DNA from 3 places in the Pseudoalteromonas sp. TB41 genome. Region 3 is predicted to be linked to each of the others. Evidence: predicted binding sites of a transcription regulator. Region 3 holds the regulator's gene; each other region holds the start of a gene.
The links. Region 3 encodes sigma-54, which starts transcription at its own class of promoters, with help from an activator protein. Its sites were predicted from a motif close to GTTGGCACGNNNNTNGNNT; they were not measured.
Positions count from the first base shown of each region.

Region 1 (7,968 bases), on a different contig from region 3:
TTTTAAGTATCTTTAGGTGGTTGATGGATGTATCAATTATTAAAGGGAAATGGCTTCGACTTTATAATTCAAATTATACATCCAACGTTAAGTATCAATTAAGCCGCGGTTTTTAATAATACGTCAAAGTAGGTTTGGGCGCGCAGCTGTTTTTATCTAATTTGTTTTTACTTGTTAACATTTAGATATAATCCTATAATTCTAGTAGTCGGTTTTGATGATCACACCGATTTTAAAATAAAACACACTCCAAAAAGGTTAATTAAAAATGCAAACGCCAGTCATTCTGATCGTAGAGGATGAAGACGTAACTAGACTAAACCTCGTTAGTTTATTTGAAGCCGAAGGTTACAAAGTTATTGAAGCCATTGATGGCGATGATATGCATGATAAGCTTACAAATAACGATGACGTCAATCTTGTAGTTATGGACATCAACCTGCCAGGTAAAAACGGGCTTATTTTAGCTCGCGAATTACGCCAAAAACGCAAAGTTGGTCTTATTTTCTTAACAGGCCGTGACAACGATGTAGACCGTATTTTAGGTCTTGAAATTGGTGCTGATGACTATATTACTAAGCCTTTCAACCCGCGTGAATTAACTATTCGTGCTCGTAACTTAATTACGCGTACTGCATTAGGTGGTGAAGAGTCTGCTATTGAAACAAATGGCGTGATCACCTTTAACGGTTGGGAACTTGACGAAAACAGTCGTTGCCTTACTTCTCCAAACGGAGACGCGAAACGTCTACCTAAAGGCGAATACAGAGCACTGCGTTTAATGCTTGACTCTCCGGGTCGTATATTTAGCCGTGAGCAACTAATTAAACACATGACTGGCCGAGAGCTCCGCGCTAACGACCGTACGGTTGACGTAACAATTCGTCGTATCCGCAAACACTTTGAAAGCGACAACTCAACATCTGAGTTAATCAGCACCATCCATGGTGAAGGTTACCGTTTCATTGGTAAAATCGACAGCTAATTAGTTATTACTCTAATTGCTGTAAAAATAAATGAAGGGCCTGTTGTCCTTCATTTATTTTATCTGTTAACTCCTCAAGCCACACAGCTAACACTTCATCACTTTGCTCCAGCGCCCCATGCTCCATTTGCTTTGCATGCAACTGAACATCATTAAGACCCACCGAACCAGCGGCACCTTTTAATTTGTGCGCAACCGATTTGTACTCTTCTCTATCAGCAGCGTTTAACGAAGCTAATAGCTCTTGTTGGTACTGCGGATTTAGCTTTGCGAACAACTGGCTACTGCGTTTAAATACTTCAACGCCCATCGAATTTACAAAGTCTTCAATGGTTTCAATATCCAACAAGTCAGTATTAATTTGATTTAATAACGCTTGATTGACCACTCGTTGAGGAGCCTCGGTTTGCGCTTGCTTAATGCCAAAGAGTTCAGCGAGCATATTATCTAACTTGCTTGTGTTTATTGGTTTAGCTAGTGCGCCTTGAATAGATATACCCTCAAGCTCTTCTTCAGCACTGCGTACATTGGCCGTTAATGCCACTATTGGTAGCTGATCAAAATGACTTTGAGCACGAATTTGTCTTGCCACTTCGTCACCATTAATATCAGGCAACTGCATATCAAGTAATACTAAATCTAAGTCATCTTCAGTTTCGACAAACGATAAAGCATCTTCACCCGTTTCAGCCCACAGCACTTCGTGTCCACGTTGCTCTAGTAGGTTAGTGGCAATTTCAGCATTAAGTGGCACATCCTCCACTAATAAAATATATAAGCTACGGCCAACATAACTATGTTCGGTAGGAGCACTACATAAATTCAGCGGAATTTGTACCGTAAAGCAACTGCCCTCTCCTGGGGTACTATTAACCGTTATTGTGCCTTTCATTGCGCTTACTAACGCTTTGGTGACAGCTAAGCCAATACCTGAACCTATGGCATTGGTGCCTTTAAGATCTGGCGCTTTATAGTACATGTCAAAAATGCGTGTTAGTTGCTCTTGTGGAATACCTTCACCGGTATCGAGTATTTTAATAATAAGCCAAGGGCCATCTTCACGGTTTTCTCTGGCACAATCTAAGATTACGCTCCCTTGTTGAGTAAACTTAACGGCGTTATTAATTAAGTTCCACACCACTTGGCGTAAACGAGTCGGGTCAAGCAAAGCATATATGTCAAGCATGCCAGAACGCTTCACTTCAAACGAAAGCTCTTTTTGCTCAGCAATAAGGCCTGCAAAGTTAACTACATCGTTGATAAAGTCCGAAACATTAATTTCGTTGGCGGCAATATCTAACTGCTCACGGTCAATTTTATCTAAATCTATAATATCGTTAAATATGTTACCTAGCGTTTCGGCGCTTGAAAACACGGTATTACACCAACTGCGTTGCTGTTTGTTTAATTCGGTATCCAGTAGCATGCGCGTTAAGCCCACAATACCATTAAGCGGTGTGCGTAACTCATGGCTTAATGTGGCAATAAATTTCCCTTTATCTTTGTAAGCTGTTTCCAGTGCCTGCGCAGCTTCTTTACGACTGGTAATATCACGGCCAAAGGCTAGTAGACCAATGTAATCGCCCTGCTCATTTATAAAGGGGAGTTTTCTGAGTTCAAACCACCTAATTTCACCGTTTACTGAGTACTCCACATCTATAGTTAAACCTTGGTGAGTGCGCTCAACTTGCTCATCGGTTCTGAGTACTTCTGATAAAAAGTGGCTTGGGAATATTTCTTCTGCGGCTTTACCAATAAGTTCACCACTGGTTTTGCCCATTACCTCTTCAAACATTTTATTACAACCGGCAAATACCCCGTTGTTATCGCGGTAATAAAATAAATCCGGCGAGGAGTCTACTATTGAGCGCAGTAACATGCCTTGCTGTGCGAGTTCTTGTTGTGTTTTTTTACGCTCTGCAATTTCACGCCTAAGCTCTTCTATTGCTCGGTGTTTGGCATGAAAAGCCATTTTACGTTCGTCAATTTCAATATTTAAGCGGTTAATATTGTCTTTGAGGGTTTGATTTAAAAGCTTCTCTTGTTTTGTGGCACTATCTAAATAAGCATAAGAGGCATCAAGTTGCCGAATAGAGTTTAATAATATGCTGATAACTAAAGGAGAAACAACCGAGGTAAAAAATACCACGGCGAGTATATCAACCAAGTTTACTTCGCCTATGGCAACGTAATAAAACATACTTGATAAAACCAGCGATATTGTCAGTAATAATGCATAGCAAATAGCTGCAGTTTTAAACTCACCAAAACGAGTTATTGAACTGGAAAGAACTCGAACCCACGGGTTTAAAGAAGAATCAGTCATATATCAGTTTTTCTCTTAGCTAAATGCTTAGGGTCTGTTGACCTTTCAAGGTTAAAGGCTAATTTTAGCATTTTCTATCAGCTATTTTCATGTTGTGCGACAAAAACAATAAAATTTCATGTTTGGTGTTATTTGCTGCATTTCAGCAAATCTTTATTTAGTGTAAAATGCGGCGTTTTAAATATTGCAAATAACGAGTAACGTATCATGCAAAAAACTATGCCAGATATTGCTAACACGGCTGCCGCATTACAAACAGGTAAATTAGACTGGGTAGGTATGGGCGATATAGAGCTGCCTTTTATTTTTGAATCTCTTGATTTAGCTCCAGTTACCGTTAATGCAAAAGCACGCGCCTTTGTTAATTTACACAAAGAAGATGCTAAAGGCATTCATATGTCGCGACTATTTTTAGCGTTGGATCACCTCTCAACTGAGCAACAGGTCAATCCACAAACCTTAGCACAAGCCTTAGATACCTTTATCACCAGTCATGAAGGCTTAAGTGATAAAGCACACATTGAATTTAAATTTGAATTGCCGCTACGCCGTAAGTCATTACTTAGTGGTAAAGCAGGTTGGAAAAGCTATCCCATTGTACTTACCAGCACTATAAATCAAGGCGTTATTAGTTTTGAGCTCAGCGTTGATGTGACTTATTCATCAACTTGCCCCTGCTCTGCAGCACTGGCTCGCCAATTAATTCAAAACGCATTCAGCGAAAAGTTTTCTCAAGAAACACTCACTCAATCAGAAGTTTTAGAGTGGCTTGGAACAACTCAAGGCATTGTAGCAACCCCGCATTCACAGCGTTCAATTGCTAATGTTAAAGTTAAATTAGCAAATAACATTAAACAGTTTGATGTGGTTAACTTAATAAACTTACTAGAAGATGAGCTAAAAACACCAGTACAAGCTGCGGTAAAACGTGAAGACGAACAAGAGTTTGCTCGCTTAAACGGTCAAAATTTAATGTTTTGTGAAGACGCAGCACGAAAAATTAAAACGACGTTAGAGTCAAAAGAGTTTAGCGATTACTTCCTGCAAATTAACCATTATGAGTCTTTACATGCTCATGATGCAGTTGCGATTGCCGTAAAAGGTATTGAAGGCGGCTATAAAGCATAATAGTGCTCATCCCCATTCGTTAATAAAACAACCATAACAACTATTTGGGCACATAAATTGCTTTAGAAAAGCAGTGTCAATTTGTTGTTATGGAGTTACCGTATGGAATTCGCTTTATTATTAATATTAGTGCTAGTTATTGGGGCATCTGTCGTTGCGTCAAAATTTAATGATGACGGCGGAAACCCTTATCCTTTTACTCGTAAGCAAAGTGTATTTACCCAAGTAGAAGGGGCGTTTCTGAATTTATTAGAGCGCGCTGTTGGCGATCAATATAAAATTGTTAGTCGCGTTAAACTAATCGATGTGATTGACTGTAAACAAGGCCTGTCTGTTAAATCTAAACGTGCGGCAATGGCTAAAGCAAAAAATAAGCAGCTCGACTTTGTTTTAGTAGATAAAGAAAAAATGACCATAGTGGCTGCGGTTGACTTAGTTAATAACGCCAATAAAGATGGCCACAAAGCACAGCGCGACTGGTTTGTTAATGGCGCATTGGAAGCCGCAGGTATTCCACATATTCGTATGAAAGTGAAGGCAGGCTACCGCCCAAGCGAAGTACGCGATGCAATTATGTTTAAATTAGGTAAGCCAGCGGCATCTAAACCATCACGACCTACGCGTGCTAGAGTTCATAAACCTGCGGTATTGTCTCCTTCTCAAGCAAAGGCACAATCAACAGCCCTTGCTGAAATATAATCAATAAGTTTATAAAGTGCGGGCTTTTTAAGCTCGCATTTTTGTTTGTTTTACCCCACGTTATTTTTTGCAGTATAATCACCGTATTCAAACTCAGGAATTTAACACTATGAATGTTGGTATTATTGGCGCAATGGAGCCAGAAGTTAAAATTTTGCGCGAGGCGATGCAAAATCCACAAGTTTTAACCAAGGCTGGTTTTACTTTTTACACAGGCGAGCTTGCAGGCAATACCGTCACTTTAGTGCAATCAGGTATAGGTAAAGTCGCTTCGACAATCGCAACCACATTACTTATCGATAACTTCAATCCAGATTGTGTTATTAACACTGGCTCTGCCGGTGGATTCGACCCATCACTAAACGTTGGCGATGTAGTAATTTCATCTGAAGTACGTCATCACGATGTTGATGTAACAGCGTTTGGTTACGAAATTGGCCAAGTACCACAAATGCCAGCAGGTTTTACTGCTCACCCTAAACTTGTAGAAGCAGCCGAGCAAACAATTGCACAAATTAGTGAAGTAAAAACCCTTGTTGGTTTAATTTGCACTGGCGACTCGTTTATGTGCGACCCTGTTCGTATTGAAAAAGCACGCAGTGACTTCCCTACAATGCTAGCAGTAGAGATGGAAGGTGCATCAATTGCGCAAACGTGTTTTGCACTTAATACACCATTTGTTGTTATTCGCTCAATGTCTGATATTGCAGGCAAAGAGTCGCCGCAATCATTTGAAGAATACTTAGAAACAGCCTCTATAAATTCATCAAAAATGGTCGTAGCTTTACTTGAGAAATTAACGGCGGTTACGCTGTAAATGCTCAATAATATTGTTCAAAATCATTTGGACTTTATTGTATTTATTTGTGCGCTCCTTGCTGAGCGCTTTTTACCTTTAGTAAGTTGGTATCACCCTAACCACATACTCTCTGCTATTTTTAGCGCTATAAGCCAGCGTATTTATAAAAAAACAGACACCAAGCAATATCATTATTTAGCAGCCTCAATGGCAAGTACGCTTATACTTAGTACTGTGCTTATTATTGTAGTTTTACTGCTTCAGCTTGCCTTTTACCCCGAGCTGTTATCAGGTCTTATTTTATATTTATGCCTAGAAAACAGTAGCCTGAATAAAAAAGCGATACGCATAGCTAGGCTAGTCAAAAAAAATCAAAAATCGACAGCACGCGAATTATTAAAGCCACTAGTAGCCCGTGAAGTTAATGCACTTTCAAGCCCCGGGATCATTAAAGCCATTATGGAAAGTGTCATACTTAGAACGGCGCGTCATTACTTTGTGGTAATTTTCATATTTTTAGTATTGGGCCCCGTCGCCGCTCTCGCCTATCGTTTAATCACTTTAATTCAACAGGCGTGGCGAAGTGATATAGCCCCAAACAGCTCTTTTTTGATGCCGCTTAAACTGGTTCTTTTTATTGTTGAGTACATTCCCATACGTTTACTCGCGCTGACAATTGCCTCACTAAAGGCCAGTAAAAAAAGCATGCATTATATTAAGCATTATGGCCGACACTTCTATCAAACCAATACAGGCTGGTTACTTAGTGTGTGCTCTGCATCTTTGGGGGTACAACTTGGTGGGCCTGCTATTTATAATACACAGCGTTTTAATAAAATGCGTGTCGGTGTAGAGCGTCTTCCCAACGCCGATGACATACCACAACTACTCAATACACTTAACCAAACTCGCTTTTTTTGGCTTCTGATTATTATTAGCGTTGAAATTATTAAGGCTGTTCTCGTTTTTAAGTTCGCATAAAAAAACCAGCCGTAGCTGGTTTTTATAATGTCCGCAGTTTTAAGCTACGGTGATATTTGCAAATTTGCGTTTACCTACTTGGTAAATAGCCGTTGTGCCTTTTACAATTTCCAATTTGGTATCTGTAATTTTGTCTTCGCCGTTTAGCTTTACAGCACCTTGTTTGATCATCCTCATGGCTTCTGAGGTACTCGCCACTAAGCCCGCTTCTTTAAGTAAGTTAGCGATTAAAATTGACTCTTCATCAATATTAACTGTCAGCTCAGGGATTTCATCTGGCAAGGCTTTTTTCTGAAAACGCTGGATGAAGTCATCATGAGCAGCTTGCGCATCAGCTTCACTGTGAAAACGCGCAATTAGCTCTTTAGCTAATTCAATTTTAATATCGCGCGGGTTAGTACCCTGCTCTACACGCTGTTTTTGCGCTGCAATTTGCTCGATAGAAAGGCTACTTAACAAATCGTAGTAACGCCACATAAGTACGTCACTAATTGACATGATTTTACCGAACATATCTGAAGGCGTATCAGTAATACCAATATAATTACCGAGTGACTTCGACATTTTCTGAACGCCGTCAGTTCCCTCAAGTAAAGGCATCATTAATACTGTTTGTGGTTTTTGACCTTCATCTTTTTGCAGCTCACGACCCATTAATAGGTTAAAACGCTGATCGGTGCCGCCTAGCTCAACATCTGACTCTAATGCGACTGAATCCCAGCCTTGCACCAGTGGATACAAAAACTCATGAATCGCAATCGATTGACCGCCAGCATAGCGCTTTTTAAAATCATCACGCTCAAGCATACGCGCCACAGTTTGACGCGCGGCTAATTTTATCATCCCCGCAGCGCCTAATTTCTCCATCCATGTAGAGTTAAAAGCGACGGTTGTTTTAGCCGGGTCTAAAATTTTGAACACCTGCTCTTTATAGGTTTCGGCGTTGGCAAGCACGTCATCACGTGTAAGTGGTTTACGGGTCACATTTTTGCCCGTTGGATCGCCAATCATACCGGTAAAATCACCAATTAAAAAAATAACCTCATGACC
Region 1 is NZ_AUTH01000026.1:77,557-85,524, reverse strand. Features, by position in the region: gene arcA (two-component system response regulator ArcA) at 269-985, shown strand; gene arcB (aerobic respiration two-component sensor histidine kinase ArcB) at 993-3,311, opposite strand; gene folE2 (GTP cyclohydrolase FolE2) at 3,519-4,439, shown strand; gene L641_RS0104505 (DUF2726 domain-containing protein) at 4,542-5,138, shown strand; gene mtnN (5'-methylthioadenosine/S-adenosylhomocysteine nucleosidase) at 5,248-5,955, shown strand; gene L641_RS0104495 (cobalamin biosynthesis protein) at 5,956-6,918, shown strand; gene tyrS (tyrosine--tRNA ligase) at 6,958-7,968, opposite strand, start outside.
Region 1: a site for sigma-54 is predicted at 4,484-4,502, ahead of L641_RS0104505 (DUF2726 domain-containing protein). Genes of this name have one in related genera too.

Region 2 (7,968 bases), on a different contig from region 3:
ATAAGACTCAACAAGCTTATTACGAACCTGTACCGTAGCTTCAAATGCCACAGAAGACTTTTGCGAAGCAATCATAGCCTCAGCAAGTGATACGCTTCTGTCGCCATTCTCTACCGCTTTTACTTTTTGTCCTGCGTCTTGCTGAAGTTCATGCACTGTATTAAGGGCATTACTCAACATGTCACCAAACTGTGCTGTAGAGGTTGATTGCACTTGCGTTGGCAAGTTATTAACTTGATTACTACGTGTGGCCTCTGCAGCCATTGATTGCATTTCTTGAAATAAAGCACTGTTTTGAATTTTCATAATTGTCTCTGATAATGCAGTAAACTCTTAAAGAGAATAAAGCACAAAACATGCCAAAAATTAAAATCAATTAAAACAACGATTTAAGTAAAATAATTAAGCAGTCAGAGTTTTGACAGCCCTAAATTCAAGTGATTGAACTTAGGGCTTATGGGGGTTATGCTGGGAGGGAAATACCTAAATCACGCATTTGTGCTAATTTGTAGCGTAAAGTACGCGGGCTAATACCTAAGGTTTCGGCGACCTCTTTACGTTTTCCTTGGCAGCGTGCCAAGGTTTCTAAAATAATACGATGTTCTTTATCTTTAAGCTCATCTTTGTAACTACCTGTATCGACGGCTAACAAATCATTTTTTTGCTCATCTGCAGGCGCTGCTTTTTCATCATAATAAGCGTTACTGAGACTACTTTTTACAGGCTCAATGTCAGCTTTAGTTTCTACCACAAAATGCGTTGGGGCTAGATTTTCGATAAAAATAGCATGCTCATCAATACTATTCCCACTGCGTAAAATTAATGCTCGCTGGATAACGTTATCTAGTTCGCGTACGTTACCGGGCCAGCTATGGCTAAGCAGTTTTTGTTCAGCGCTTGTATCTAGGTACGCCATTGGCTCTTTGCTTTTACTTAAGTGACGTTCAATCAAATGTTTAGCCAGCACTATAATATCCCCTGGGCGCTCACACAGTGGTCGCCACAGCAGTGGGAAAACATTGAGTCGATAGTATAAATCTTCGCGGAACTGGTTTTCAGCAACCGCTTCTTTTAACTCTCGGTTACTTGTGGCAAGCACACGTACATCCAGTGCAATGGTTTTACGACCGCCTAAACGCTCAACTTCGCGTTCTTGTAATACCCGCAGTAGTTTAGCTTGTAAGCCTAAATCCATTTCGGTGATTTCATCAAGTAAAATAGTACCGCCCTGTGCTTGTTCAAACTTACCAGGGCAAGCTTGAATAGCACCGGTAAACGCGCCTTTCTCATAACCAAATAAAGTGGCTTCGAGCATATTTTCAGGAATAGCAGCACAGTTAATCGCTACAAACGGTTCGTTACAGCGTTTTGATTTGTCATGAATATAACGCGCCAGTACTTCTTTACCAGAGCCACTTGGCCCAAGCACCATCACACTGGCATCTGAACGAGCAACTTTACCTGCAAGTTCAAGTAGTTGAATACTACTAGGGTCGGCAACAATAGGACCGTCTGTTTCTTTTTCTTTTTCTGGTAAGTAACGACTCACCATATTCAATAGCACTTCTGGTGCAAATGGCTTAGCCATATAATCAATCGCGCCTAAACGCATAGCCTCTACAGCATCATCAATAGTGGCGTAGGCCGTCATCATTAGTACGGGTAAATCAGGGTAATTTAATTTAATACTACGTAATAAATCCAAGCCGCTCATTGCGCCCATTTGTACATCACTGACCACCAATGAAAATGCTTCTTTTTTTAGTAGCACCATGGCTTGCTCGGCACTATTGGCGGCCATACAGGCTATACCTGACATTTCAAGCGTATCAATTAATGCTTCACGAAGTCCGGCGTCATCTTCTACAACTAAAATAGTGTTACTCATTGTGACTCCCCTAATTTAGATGTGACACTAATAGGTAGCAACATACTAAAAATTGCTCCCCCTTGTGGGTTGTTGTTTGCTTCAACACGTCCCTGATGTGCACTGGCCACTGAACTTACAACGGCAAGTCCTAAACCAGTACCTTGGCTTTTAGTGGTATAAAAGGGTTCAAATATTTTCTCGCTCTGGCCTAGGTCAATACCTGGACCATTGTCACTAACGCTAATGCGCACAAAGTCAGCGTTTTGCTTATCACGCAAAGCACTAAGATGTACTTGTGCGCCATTGCCAATGACTTGAATACTGTTATGAATAAGATTTTGAATTGCGCTAGCCAATGCTGTTTTGTTACCCATAATTTCAATATCGGGTTCAGGTAAGCTCACATTTAATTCGCTATCATTGAGCGCTACCATAGCATCGGCACCGGCTTTAACTTCACTTAGTAGCTGTTGCATCGACACTTGCTCAACAACTTGCTGATCACCACTTTTAGCAAATAACAGCATGTCGTTTACTTGGGTTTCTAAATCTTTTAAACGTGACATTAATTTAGTATGAAAACTGCCGCGAGAAGCTTCGGATAAGCGTTTTGAGCCTAAATTTGCAGCATACAACATAGCCGCTGATAACGGTGTGCGTACTTGATGAGCCAAAGACGCCACCATTTTACCTAAGGCACTTAAACGCTGCATATGCGCGACTCGCTTTTGTAAGCGTCGGGTTTCGGTTAAATCGGTCATTAGTATAAGTTGCCCAGGCTCAGGCGCGAGTGCAGTAATATCGAGCTTTATTAAGCGTCCATCTTTTAACGACACTTCATGACCATCATCTTGATGAGGACGAAATGAGCGCTGAATAACGCTAAACCACTTCTCTCCTTCTAATGGCTCGCCGAGCATATCGATAGCTATTTGGTTTGCCTTAGCGATCATTCCTTTACCATCAAGTACAATCACGCCCGCAGGCATGGTATCAACCAGATGAGAGAGCCAACTTGCTTGTTGACGCAAATCACTCAACTCACCAACATACTCCTCTTGCAGTAAACATGGGTTATACTGATTAGCAGAAATAAACTGAGGTTTTAGCACACTTGCAAGGGCCATAATCAACTCTCTAAAATAATGTAGATACACTGGATAATGCACAATATGTACCAAAATTATTTCCTTATAATATCAACAATTTAAACAGTTAAAATACGTGCCGTAAAAATGACGCGCTAAGGAATAAGCATGAAAGAGGAAGCTCAGTATCGCTGTCCATGGTTAGATACTTCAAAACCAGACTACGTGGATTACCATGACCATGAATGGGGCGTACCTGTGTATAACGATCACCTACTTTTTGAGTTTTTGACATTAGAATCGGCACAAGCGGGGCTCAGCTGGTACACCATATTAAAAAAGCGTGAGAATTATAAAAATGCCTTTGCCAACTTTGACGTAAATAAAGTAGCGGCCTTTACTGAGCAGGACCTAGAAACATTAATGCAAAATGCGGGAATTGTTCGCAATCGCTTAAAAATAGCCGCAGCAATTAATAATGCAAAGTGCTTCATTGCTATTCAAAAAGAGTTTGGCAGCTTTAGTGATTACCAGTGGCGGTTTGTTGGTAATAAACCTCAGGTAAACGATTTAGAGACGCTTGCGGATTACCCTGCAGTTACTGAAGCATCAACGTTATTTGCAAAAGATTTAAAAAAGCGCGGTTTTAAGTTTTTAGGCCCAACCACAGTGTATGCCTACATGCAGGCGTGCGGAATGGTTAACGATCATAGTAATAACTGTTTTAGGAAGGAAGAAGTTAAAAAGTTAGGGTTAAAGGTTAAAGGTTAAAGGTTAAAGGTTAAAGGTTAAAGGTTAAAGGTTAAAGGTTAAAGGTTAAAGGTTAAAGGTTAAAGGTTAAAGGTTAAAGGTTAAAGGTTAAAGGTTAAAGGTTAAGCAAATAGCATAACTTTAGGCTTTTTGGTTTTAACCCTTTAATTGTTATATTTACCCAAAAAACAGTAAGTTGGCACCCAACGCAGACGTGGGGTAAACCTGCTAAAAAATAGAACCTGTAACGGATTCAGTGTAACTACCGGTGTTTAGTTTTTCTAACCTAATATCTAATACCTAATACCTAATACCTAATACCTAATACCTAAAATATAACACCTGCACTTTGCTCTTAATCCCTAGACAAGTTATATTTTTTCATTTTTTCGACCAGTGTGGTTCGCCTTACGCCAAGTACTTCAGCAGCACGGGCGACAACGTAATCAAAGCGCTCTAATGCCTGTGTGATTAAGTTAATTTCAAGCTCAGCTAAGTACTCTTTAAGCTCAATACCTTCATCGGGCAATAACCCAGGGGCCGCTTGAGCAAAATCATCTTCGAGATCTATTTCGTCTTCACTAAATCCGCCGCTAAAAATATCATTAAACGCATCACGCTCCATCAGTTCTTCTGGATACTGAGGCTCATAGGCTTCAACTTCAATGTAGCGGTATTTGTTAGGTAAGTCAGGAACATCCACCACCTTATCTGGGAACATAATAACCATACGCTCAACTAGGTTCGCGAGCTCACGGATATTACCCGGCCAAGAATGTTCTTTTAAACTATCAATAGCACGCTCTGTAAACTTAGCCGTAGTACCGCTTTGCTCATTTACGCGGCGCATAAGCTCTTTAAGTAGTAATGGTATGTCTTCTGCGCGTTGAGCAAGAGATGGGCTCTCAATAGGAAAAACATTGAGACGATAGTATAAATCTTCTCTAAATGAGCCTTTTTCTATCATGTTTTCAAGGTCTCGGTGGGTTGCGGCAATAACACGCACATCAGCTTGAATCGCTTTAGTACCACCAACGCGCTCATAGCTGCGCTCTTGTAGCACTCGCAGTAACTTAACCTGCATTTGCAGTGGCATGTCGCCGATTTCATCTAAAAATAGGGTGCCACCTTGCGCCAATTCAAACCGGCCTTTACGTGCTGAAATAGCGCCGGTAAATGCACCTTTTTCATGACCAAATAGTTCACTTTCTAGTAGCTCTGCAGGAATTGCCCCACAGTTTACTGGTACAAATGGGCCTTTGTTACGCTTAGAAAGCAAATGTACGTTTCGGGCAACTACTTCTTTACCTGTGCCCGACTCACCTAAAATAAGTACGTTAGCATCGGTTTTAGCAACCTGCGTAATTAAAAAGCGTAAATCTTTTACGGCTTTGGTTTCACCAACAAGACCATCAAAGGTGCTTTTCTCTTTATTATTTTTATGTTCATGCGGCAACATGCGCTGATATTGCTGACAGTCGTGTAACAGCTGTGTGGTTATTTCATGAGTAAATGGCTCACATATCAACCCCACAACATTAGCCAAACTCAACAAAGGTTTAAGCGTTTCACCAATGAGTAAAAAAGGAAATGTTGGGTATCGTTTAATTAAACTTTCGTGATCTAAAGACTGCAAAGCACCTAACACCACAATACATTCTTTGTTTTGATAGTGGCTACATGCCTGTTCAAAGTCAGCTTCTGTTTGCAACTGTACCGCCTCACCAATAAAAGTAAGCGATGCGTATAATCCAATAGAGCGATTGTTATTATTATCTAAAATTAAGATCATCTTTAGCGAGCCATTTATTTCACTAATTTGTTTTATTAATCAAATTGTAAGCCAGTTGGGTTTGGATGCAAGCAATAGCGGCGATTTTTTGACATTAACGCCAAAAAACAGACACTGGCCGCACAAAGTCAATACTTTATAACTATTAATTGCCTGGGTAGTTTTAGTGACATACATACTTAGGATGAATTAAACGACATATAATGCGATTTTCAATGATACGATTTCACACAGTAAAAACTCATAAAAACTGCTATTATTATTTAAAGGTGTGACTGTTTTGGCCGATAAAGTAATAGTCAAACTTATGTTGGAACTAAACTTGCTTAGAGTTCTGAACATGTAATTAAAATTTAAGGAATTACCTATGGCTCATGCATCAATCAATAAATACCGTCAAATAACAGTTAGCAGCGTTAAAGAGATGACACCTTATGATCAAGTCAAACTCGTGTTTGTAAATATTGTTGGCAAGCTCTCTGCTGCAAAAGGATTTATTGAACGTAAAGAGTTAGAAAAAAAAGGCAACGCAATCTCTGATTGTATTGTGCTACTTGGTGCGTTGCAGCAAGTGTTAAATTTTGAAGACAATAATGAAGTATCAACTAACTTAGACTCTTTGTACGATTACTGTCAGCGTTGCTTATTAACTGCAAACCTTGAAAACAACATTGATAAAATTGATGAAGTAATTACCTTAATTAAAGAGATTAAGTCAGGCTGGGAAGCAATTCCATTCGAACAAAGAGAACCACAACTGTAATGTCTTTAAATCGGGTTACAAGCTCACAAGTTAAAGATAGTGAGACTCGAGCATATTGCAATGAGCTAGTAAGTTTGATTGCTGACTCAGAAGATTGGGATATTGAGCAAGCGCTGAATATTCATAATAAACTTGATATTCACATAAGTAGCTCACTTTCTAGAGAAAAAACTCATTATTCAGCTACTGAACTTGAGTTTTTAATTAACCTAATAGAACAGCTATCTGTTAAAATAGATAATCAAAAGCAACTATTAGCGGTTAAAATAGTTGGTAATCAAAAAAATAAAAAAGCTGTAAATAAGTATAAATCTAATATTTAAAAACACTTCTTGCCTTAGCTAACCCCCTATTTTATTCCCCTTTACAGAGTGATTAAGCAGATTTTTCACTCTGTATTTTTATTTCCTCAAACCTCACTATAAAACAACACAGTTAGTTACTAACAATCGAACAAACATAAAAAAACCTGACTCATAAGCCAGGCTTTATTTGCTAAACAAAGTTAATTGTTTAGCTAGACTTTTTAGCCACACCCGGTAGGTTAGCTAATTGCTGCTGCAAGTAACCTCCTGTCGAGTTTAGGTTAGCAACTAATATATCCATGGCATTGTATTGGCTATATAGTCGCTCTTCATACTTTTTCATTCGGCTATTAAATGCATCAACTTCATCTTGTAGCTTATCGAGTTGTGTTTCACGCCCTTCAATACGTGAACTAAAAATACCATCAGAGGCCGTATAACCTTTAATAACAGTATCTAACTGGCCAACAAAACCATCACCGTCATTTTCGCCAACAAAAAACGTTTGAATAGCTTGTGGATCGCTTTCTACGGCAGCTTTAAGAGCGTCAGAATCAATACTTAACTTACCTGAGCGCTCAGTTCTAATACCAAAGTTAGCTAAAAAGTCGGTATTACCATTACCCGTGCTAAATTCAGATGTTAACATCGAGCGTACTTGGTTTACAGAGCCTCTAAGTAATGAATCACCCGCAAGTGCACCAACGCCCTCTTCAGCGCTAGAGCGACCGAGCTGATTTGATAAATCAATAAATGCATTAAACTTCTCTACAAACGACTTTAATCCAGCAGCAACATTATTATTATTTTCAGTGATAGTTGCTTTACTTAAATCATCGTCTGCATTGTGAGTTTTTTTGGCATTAATGGTGACGCCCTCAATGACATCTTTAAATTCATTTGTACTGCTTGTCGCAACAAGCGTCCCATCAATCGTAATTGAAGCATCCGTCGCTGCTGTTACTTCGTTTAAGTTTTCAGCATACGTTGTTGATGTTGTATCACTATCATACGCAAGACGAGACAAGCCAGACAAGTCTGTATTACCACCATCACCGACATCATCAACTACAATTTTTATTGCGTTTTCTGCGCCGGTTTCTTTACTTGATAACACTAATCGCTGCCCCGTATCATCGGTAATAATAGTAGCATTAACTGAATCATTGTCAGCAGAGTCATTAATCGCGTCACGTATATCAGCCAGCTTTGCTGTGTCTGACACATTTATGTCAAAACTGTTAGAGCCAGAACTAATCGTGAGCTTACCCTCTCCCACCGCTTCATCGCCAGCTATAGCATTTGATGTTAGCTTTTGGTTCTCAGCCAAACTATTAACTTTAATAGAGTAATTATTGGTTTGCGCGTTTTTTTCAGAGCTTAAAGAAACAAAGTCGTCA
Region 2 is NZ_AUTH01000082.1:24,525-32,492, reverse strand. Features, by position in the region: gene fliE (flagellar hook-basal body complex protein FliE) at 1-306, opposite strand, end outside; gene L641_RS0112145 (sigma-54 dependent transcriptional regulator) at 464-1,888, opposite strand; gene L641_RS0112140 (ATP-binding protein) at 1,885-2,997, opposite strand; gene L641_RS0112135 (DNA-3-methyladenine glycosylase I) at 3,127-3,729, shown strand; gene L641_RS0112130 (sigma-54-dependent Fis family transcriptional regulator) at 4,064-5,500, opposite strand; gene fliS (flagellar export chaperone FliS) at 5,868-6,263, shown strand; gene L641_RS22335 (hypothetical protein) at 6,263-6,586, shown strand; gene fliD (flagellar filament capping protein FliD) at 6,777-7,968, opposite strand, start outside.
Region 2: a site for sigma-54 is predicted at 5,810-5,828, ahead of fliS (flagellar export chaperone FliS). Genes of this name have one in related genera too.

Region 3 (7,968 bases):
TAATATAGCTAAGGTGTTTTCAAAAAAGCTCGCCACAATTGCAGCCAGCAATGCAGTTAGTAAGTTTACACCCAGCCAAATTGAGCGCTTTTTAGAGCTTTTCAACACAGGTGCAAAGGTATCTTCTTCATCATCTAAACCCGCTAAACCCAGTAAACTGTGCTCAGCGTCTTCACGTATAACATCAACGATATCATCAATGGTGATCCGCCCAAGCAAGTGTGCGTTGTCATCAACAACCGGTGCCGATATCCAATTATGACGCTCAAACAATTGTGCAACTTCGCTCTCATCCATTGAAATAGGAATAGACTCACAGTCTTCATCCATTAAATCATGAACAATTTTTTCAGGGGGGTTGGTTAATAAAGTGCTCAGCGATAGGGCGCCTAAAAAGCAGTTATTTTCATCAACCACATATAAGTCATCTGTACCCTCAGGTAATTCGCCGCGTAAGCGAATATAACGCAGTACCACATCTAGAGTCACATCGGGGCGAATAGTAACGGTATCGATATTCATCAATGCGCCAGCAGAGCGCTCTTGATACGATAAAGCCTGCGTTGCACGTTCTCTATCTTGAATATCCATAGCGCTAACAACATCTTTATAAACGGTGTCAGGTAGGCTACGTAGTACTTCCCCTAAGTCATCATGGCCCATGTCTTCGGTTGCAGCAGCAATGTGCTCGGGTGCCATTTGCGCAATAATGCCCAAACGTACATCTTCAGAAAGCTCTTCAAGCACATCACCTTGTACATCAGGATCAACGAGCTGCCAGAGCATACGGCGAATTTTATGCGGGGATGATTCTAAAAGAAGTGCGGTATCACAAGGCGCCGTCTTTGCCAGCATGCGTCTAACTTGAACAAATTGACCACTATTTAGTGACTTAGTCACCTGTTTTAGTTGTTGTAGTGGAATATCTTGTTCTAAAGCTTCAGGCATTGGCGTCCTTAATTAAATTGTATTACATGCTGGAAGGGTATAAATGCTATTCAATTTTAGTTTATCTTACTTTATGTGAGCAAACTAACTCAACCACTATTAACCTAAGCTTAGGATGATGAGTTAATAATGAACTTTTTTATTCTTGCTCATTAAATCGTTGGTCGATGAGTTCACCTATTGCGCTAAGTGCAGGCTCAGCGTCGGGGCCTTCGCATACCACCTTAACTTCTTTGCCTTGGCTGCTTTCGAGTAACATAAGTGCCAGCACGCTATCGCCAGCGGCTTGTTTGTCATCTTGAAATAAAGTGATTGTGGCATCAAATTGCACAGAAAGCTGAGCTAATACTGTCGCCGCTCTAGCGTGTAATCCTAATTTGTTTTTTATTAAAAATGTATTTTCTAACCGCATGACATGTTCTCGCAAGCTTTGATTTTATTCTTGTTCTCGATGGCGAATTTTTACATTAGGATGACTCATTGCAAAGCTTTCACCAATGGTTTGCGCTAAATAAACAGAGCGGTGTTGCCCACCGGTACAGCCAATTGCAATGGTTAAGTAGCTGCGGTTATTTCGTTCTAAATGCGGCAGCCATGTTTGCACAAATGTTTGAATTTGCCATGTAAATTTTTGCACTATGCTGTGACTTGCTAGGTAGTCTTTTACTGGTTGATCCAGCCCCGTAAGTGGCTTAAGTTCAGGCTCCCAATGCGGGTTTGGTAAAAAACGGGCATCGAATACGTAATCTGCTTCTTTAGGGATGCCGTGTTTAAAACCAAATGACTCAAAGGTAATGATCAGTTGTTTATCTTTTTTTCCGAGTATTTTTTCACGAATAGATTCAGCAAGCTGATGCACACTTAAATCTGTGGTATCAATCATATAATCAGCACGATTAATCAATACATCAAGCAGTTGTTTTTCTTTTTTTATGGCTAAATCAAGCGGCAAAGAATCAATAGATAAAGGGTGGAGACGTCGCGTTTCTGAAAAACGTTTTATTAATGTTTGATCGTCACTGTCTAAATAAAATACCGTTGGTTTAGTAAAACCAGGTAAATATTCGAGTATTTCATTAAATTGCTGTTGCTCTTTAGGTAGATTACGCACATCAACACTCACAGCAATTTTATTATAACTGTCGGAAACGCTGCGCACTAATGATGGTAATAAATTAAGAGGAATATTGTCTACACAATAATAACCTAAGTCTTCCACAACGCGTAACGCCACAGATTTACCTGACCCTGAGCGACCGCTTATAATTATTAATTCCATTTATCACCTTTCTTTATTACTACGATTGACTGACGATAACCTGATATAGTTCGCTATCCGATTTGGCGGCGCGTAACTGTTTACAAAATTCTTTATCATTGAGCTTATCAGCAATCGTGGCTAGCATCTTCAAATGCTGCTGATTATCGCCATCGGGAACAATTAACGCGACAAAAATGTCAACCGGTCGGTTATCAATCGCATCAAAATTAATAGCTGTTTCGCTCACTAAAATCAAAGCAAGGGGCTCTTGAGCTCCACTCATGCGACCATGTGGAATAGCAATGCCTCGGCCAATGCCTGTACTTCCAAGCTTTTCTCTTGCAGTTAATGCATTAAGAATATCTTGTTGTGTTAAATAGGGCAGCTTATTGTGAGCCAATTCACTGATAAATTCTAAAATTCTTTTTTTACTATTAAAAAGGACCGCAGCTTTACTGCAGTCCTGACAGATAAGTGAGCTTAGTTTCATAGTGTTAGTGTCGAGCAAGTTTCTCTTTGTGTTTAATTACTTGACGATCTAGCTTGTCAATGAGCGAGTCTATAGCGGCATACATATCTTGATGCTCAGTAGAGGCAAAAATCTCAGCGCCACTAACATGAACGGTTGCTTCAGCTTTTTGGTTTAGTTTTTCTACATCGAGAATAACGTGCACATTCGTTATGTGATCAGTGTGCCTCTGTAACTTCGAAAATTTACTATTTACGTAGTCTCTAAGCGAGTCGGTAATATCTACATGGCGACCAGTTAAATTCAGTTGCATAAACATTTTCCTCTTTGTTGTACGCCTTAAATCAAACTTTTACGTTGATTAGACGGGGGAATAGCTAGAGATTCGCGATATTTTGCAATGGTTCTCCTCGCTACTTTAATTCCTTGCTCTGCCAATATATCTGCAATTTTACTATCACTCAATGGTTTAGCTGAGTTTTCTGCAGCGATTAATTTTTTAATTAATGCACGTATTGCTGTTGATGAACATTCGCCACCATTTTCAGTACTTACATGGCTTGAAAAGAAATATTTAAGCTCAAAAATGCCACGTGGTGTATGCATGTATTTTTGCGTAGTAACACGCGATATAGTCGACTCGTGCATTTCCACCATTTCAGCCACATCGTTAAGCACCATAGGCTTCATAGCCTCAGGACCGTGTTCAAAAAAGGCCTGTTGCTGTTGCACAATACAGTTGGTTACTTTAAGTAGCGTGTCATTTCTACTTTCTAAGCTTTTTATAAACCATTTAGCCTCTTGTAAGTGCGAGCGAATAAACTGGCTATCACCACTTGATTTAACCGTACGCGACATAGCTGCATATTGGCTATTTACTCTGATCTTAGGCATGCTATCTGGGTTTAATTCAACTACCCAACGACCTTTAACTTTTTTAACCGACACATCAGGAATAACGTATTCAGACTCTTCTCTAACAATAGTGTCTGCCGGTTTTGGGCTGAGCGTATGAATCAACGTCATGATTTCTTTTAGCTCATCTTCTTTAAGCTTTGTTTTTTTCATCAACGTGCGATAGTCACGTGCAGCAAGTAAATCAATATGATCGGTTAAGATCATTTTTGTTTCGTTTAAAAAAGGTGTGTCTTTATCAAATTGATTTAGCTGAATACACAAGCACTCTTGTAAACTACGCGCGGCTATTCCCACTGGATCAAATAGTTGAATACGCTTTAATACCGCTTCTATTTCGTCAAGTTCAACTTCATCTTCGCCGTCGTTTTCTTGGTTAAAGCTTTCTAATATTTCTTCACAGCTAAGGGTTAGAATCCCTGAGTCGTCCACAGCTTCTACAATTGCAATAGCTATCGCTTCATCGGTAGGACTAAACGGCGTCAGTTGAAGTTGCCACATTAAATACTCATGCAGCGTTTCAGTCGAAGAGCCTTGATAAATAGATTCATCTTCTGGCATTGGGCCCGATGAAGAGGCAGGCGCAGCGCTCATATATTCATCCCAAGTAACATCCATAGCCATATCATCGCTAATGGTGTCTTTGGTCATTGCTTCGCCGCTATCTTGCTCATACTCGCTAGGTTTATCGTCAGCTGAGGCACTTAGCGTTAAGTCATCGTTATCGGCTTTTTGTTCGTTTTTACCTGCAGTGTCTTCGCTGTAATCATGTTCTTCAACTTCAAGCAAGGGGTTGCTATCGAGTGCTTCTTGAATTTCTTGCTGGAGATCCAATGTACTGAGTTGCAATAAGCGAATTGCTTGTTGCAACTGTGGAGTCATTGTAAGTTGCTGGCCCATGCGCAGCTGTAATGATTGCCTCATGTATCTCTAACAATCCTTTTAAATTACGGTCTGTTGACCTTTACGGATTAAAATTTGTTCAAACTAGGGGCGGTTTAATTGCGGCGCGAGGTTTGTAACCTAGTGGGCTAAGTCAAAACCGAGCAACAAAGAGTAAATCGTCCCTAGGCAGAACCCGAAGGGCAGCGCCTGTTTGGCATTGATGCTGCGTTATCGCCTATTTATGGGGAATACCACACCACATAGGCTCTGCCTTGCCTAAATACCAAACAGACTGCTGCAAATTCAACCTTGAAAGGTCAACAGACCTAAGTATAATTAATCTTAGCAGATGCTTAGTGGAATAACACACATATTAGAGCTTGAACTGCTCGCCCAAATAAACATCGCGTACTGTTTTATCGTTTAATACGTATTCAGGAGTGCCTGATGCAATTAACTCCCCATGAGAAACTATGTAGGCTTTTTCACAAACATCAAGTGTTTCGCGCACGTTATGGTCTGTAATAAGTACGCCAATGCCACGGTTTTTAAGATGCTCTATAATCTTTTTAATATCTAATACTGAGATAGGATCAACCCCCGCAAAGGGTTCGTCTAAAAGGATAAATTTAGGGTTTGCTGCTAACGCGCGAGCAATTTCAACGCGGCGACGTTCACCACCTGATAAGGCCATACCTTGGCTGTCGCGGATATGCTGAATACTAAATTCATCAAGTAAATTATTTAAGGTATCTTCGCGTTGTTGTTTATTTAATTCTTTACGTGTTTCTAAGATAGCCATTAAGTTTTGATAAACAGTCAGCTTTCTAAAAATAGACGACTCCTGCGGTAAATAACCAATCCCTAAACGCGCTCGGCTGTGCATCGGTAATAAAGTAATATCTTTATCATCAATTGATATTTTGCCTTTATCGCTAGGGACAAGGCCTACAATCATATAAAAAGTGGTGGTTTTACCTGCACCATTAGGGCCAAGTAACCCCACAATACTGCCAGCTTCAACCTCTAGGCCAACGTTTTTTACAACTTCACGACCTTTGTAGCTTTTAGCTAATAGCTCTGCTTTTAATGTGCTCATGGTTGGCCTTTATCATCTTCTTTTTTATTTTCAACAGGGACTAAAATAGTGTGTACACGGTCTGTTGAGTTTTCGTCTTTTTCTGCGCTAATTAACTGCTGCTCGATATCGTAAGTGATACTTTTAGCTGTTATTTTTTGACCTGCTTGAGCAATGCTTGCATCGCCGATTAAGGTTAAAAAACGCAGCGATACATCGTAACGCACTTCATTAGCACTGGCACTCATTATGGTGCCATCAGCTTGTGTTTCTTCAAAATATGCAGGGCTGCCTGTGGCAATTAATAACTGTTTGTTATCGCCTAGGTCATCGCGTTTGTGCACTTCTAAACGGTCAGCTGTGATACGGCGATTACCATGAATAATTTCAACATTTTTCTCAAAAATGCCTACGTTTTCTTTTAATTGACCTTCTTGCTTATCTGCACTAATTGAAATTTGATTAGCAGCGGGGGCTTCAGCAGGTTCAGCGCCATTACTGTTAAAAGCAATTAATAGTGAGGGAACAATTAAAATTTTAAATAGGTTATTGGTCATAATATAGGGTTCGCGTATGGTTAATAAGTTTAATCACCTCGGTTTTTAAATCGGCCTCAAGGCCTTTACCTGTGATTTTTAAATTAGGTCCTGTAATAACGACAGGCTGCTGTGATTGCATGGTTAATAGTTTTATATCAACATTGATGGTCTGGGCGGTGATCGTATCGATCATGGCGTTATCTACTAAATTTTGAGCGGTTACATTACCCTCTAACACCAGTTGACGGTCGTCGTAGAGTGTGGCTTCATCGGCGTTAATACGCCATGTTTGCTGCTCGTTGTATAAAGTGAATATAGGCTTTTCAAAAAAGGTAAAACCGAGTTGTTGATACAACTCCATTTTTACCGCAGTTACCTTATGGCTCACTTTACCTTGTTCATTATAAGCCGTTTGTTTTAACTCAATAGCGGTATAATCAGGCTTAGCAATAACTTGTGTTTCTTCGCTTGCAGTTATATCAACCTTAGTAAAATAAGGATACCAGAGCCAAACCATACAGCTTATGAATAAAACGCTCAGTATAATGCGCGCTACATTCATGAACTCGTTCCTTGGCTAGTTAGTGGCTTGTTATTTTCGAGCATAAGTAAGTCTGTCAGCTCTCTTACCGCACCAAAACCGCCGGGCAGTTGGGTTACATAATGTGATAAACGTTTAATAAGTGGATGAGCATCGTTTACGGCAACCGCAAAACCGACTTGCTCCATTACTGGCATGTCTGGGCCATCATCACCTATATAAGCAATTTGCTCATCGCTAAGCGCTAATTTTTGTTTTAATTCTTGATAGGCTATGAGTTTGTCTTCTTGGCCTTGATATATATGTTGTACGGTTAAACTGCTCATACGTTGCTGCACTATATGAGAATGGCGCCCGGTGATCACGGCGACTTCAAAACCGCTGTTAATCAGGGCTTTGATACCAAATCCGTCTTTGGTGTTAAATGCTTTGAGTTCTTCACCTTGGTTTCCAAGGTAAATACGGCCATCAGAAAATACACCATCAATATCACAAATTAATAGCTTTACTTTTTTTGCGCGCGCCTTTGCATCATCACTTAGCGGTTGATAGAGATCTTCAAATTGCATTTATAGCACTCCCGCTTTAAGTAAGTCTTGCATATTTAGTGCGCCAATCGGTTGATTATGCTCATTAATTACAATTAAACCATTAATACGTTTTTGTTCCATAATATTTAACGCTTCAGCCGCGAGCATCTCTTGGGTGGCTGTAGTACACGACTTGGTCATCACAACATTAATTTCAGTGCTATGAATGTCAATACGTTGCTCTAAAATACGGCGTAAATCGCCATCGGTAAACAGGCCTGATAATTGCTGGTCACTATCAACAATAGCGGTCATGCCGAGTCCTTTGGCCGACATTTCAATCAAGGCATCTTTAATCGTTTGCGTCTCGTTTATGATAGGCGTATCAGCACCACTGTGCATAACATCTTTAAGAGTTAAGAGTAATCGCTTGCCTAAGCTACCACCAGGGTGCGATAGTGCAAAATCATCAGCAGTAAAGCCGCGTGCTTCTAATAATGCCACCGCCATGGCATCACCCATAGCGAGTGTGGCAGTGGTACTTGCAGTAGGTGCTAAGCCCAATGAGCAGGCTTCTTGTTCAACTTTAATACACACATGCACATTTGCCAATGTTGCCATGGTTGAGCCTTGGTTGCCTGTCATGGCAATCATTTTGGCACCAATGCGCTTTAATACTGGAATAATATTAAGTACTTCGCTGGTTTCACCAGAGTTTGAAATGAGGATAACCACATCATTTGCTGTGATCATTCCTAAATCACCATGGCTTGCTTCACCCGGGTGAACAAAAAATGCGGGG
Region 3 is NZ_AUTH01000035.1:7,003-14,970, reverse strand. Features, by position in the region: gene mgtE (magnesium transporter) at 1-948, opposite strand, end outside; gene L641_RS0105460 (HPr family phosphocarrier protein) at 1,088-1,360, opposite strand; gene rapZ (RNase adapter RapZ) at 1,385-2,227, opposite strand; gene ptsN (PTS IIA-like nitrogen regulatory protein PtsN) at 2,247-2,699, opposite strand; gene hpf (ribosome hibernation promoting factor) at 2,704-2,991, opposite strand; gene L641_RS0105440 (RNA polymerase factor sigma-54) at 3,018-4,517, opposite strand; gene lptB (LPS export ABC transporter ATP-binding protein) at 4,852-5,577, opposite strand; gene lptA (lipopolysaccharide transport periplasmic protein LptA) at 5,574-6,113, opposite strand; gene lptC (LPS export ABC transporter periplasmic protein LptC) at 6,103-6,657, opposite strand; gene kdsC (3-deoxy-manno-octulosonate-8-phosphatase KdsC) at 6,654-7,205, opposite strand; gene L641_RS0105415 (KpsF/GutQ family sugar-phosphate isomerase) at 7,206-7,968, opposite strand, start outside.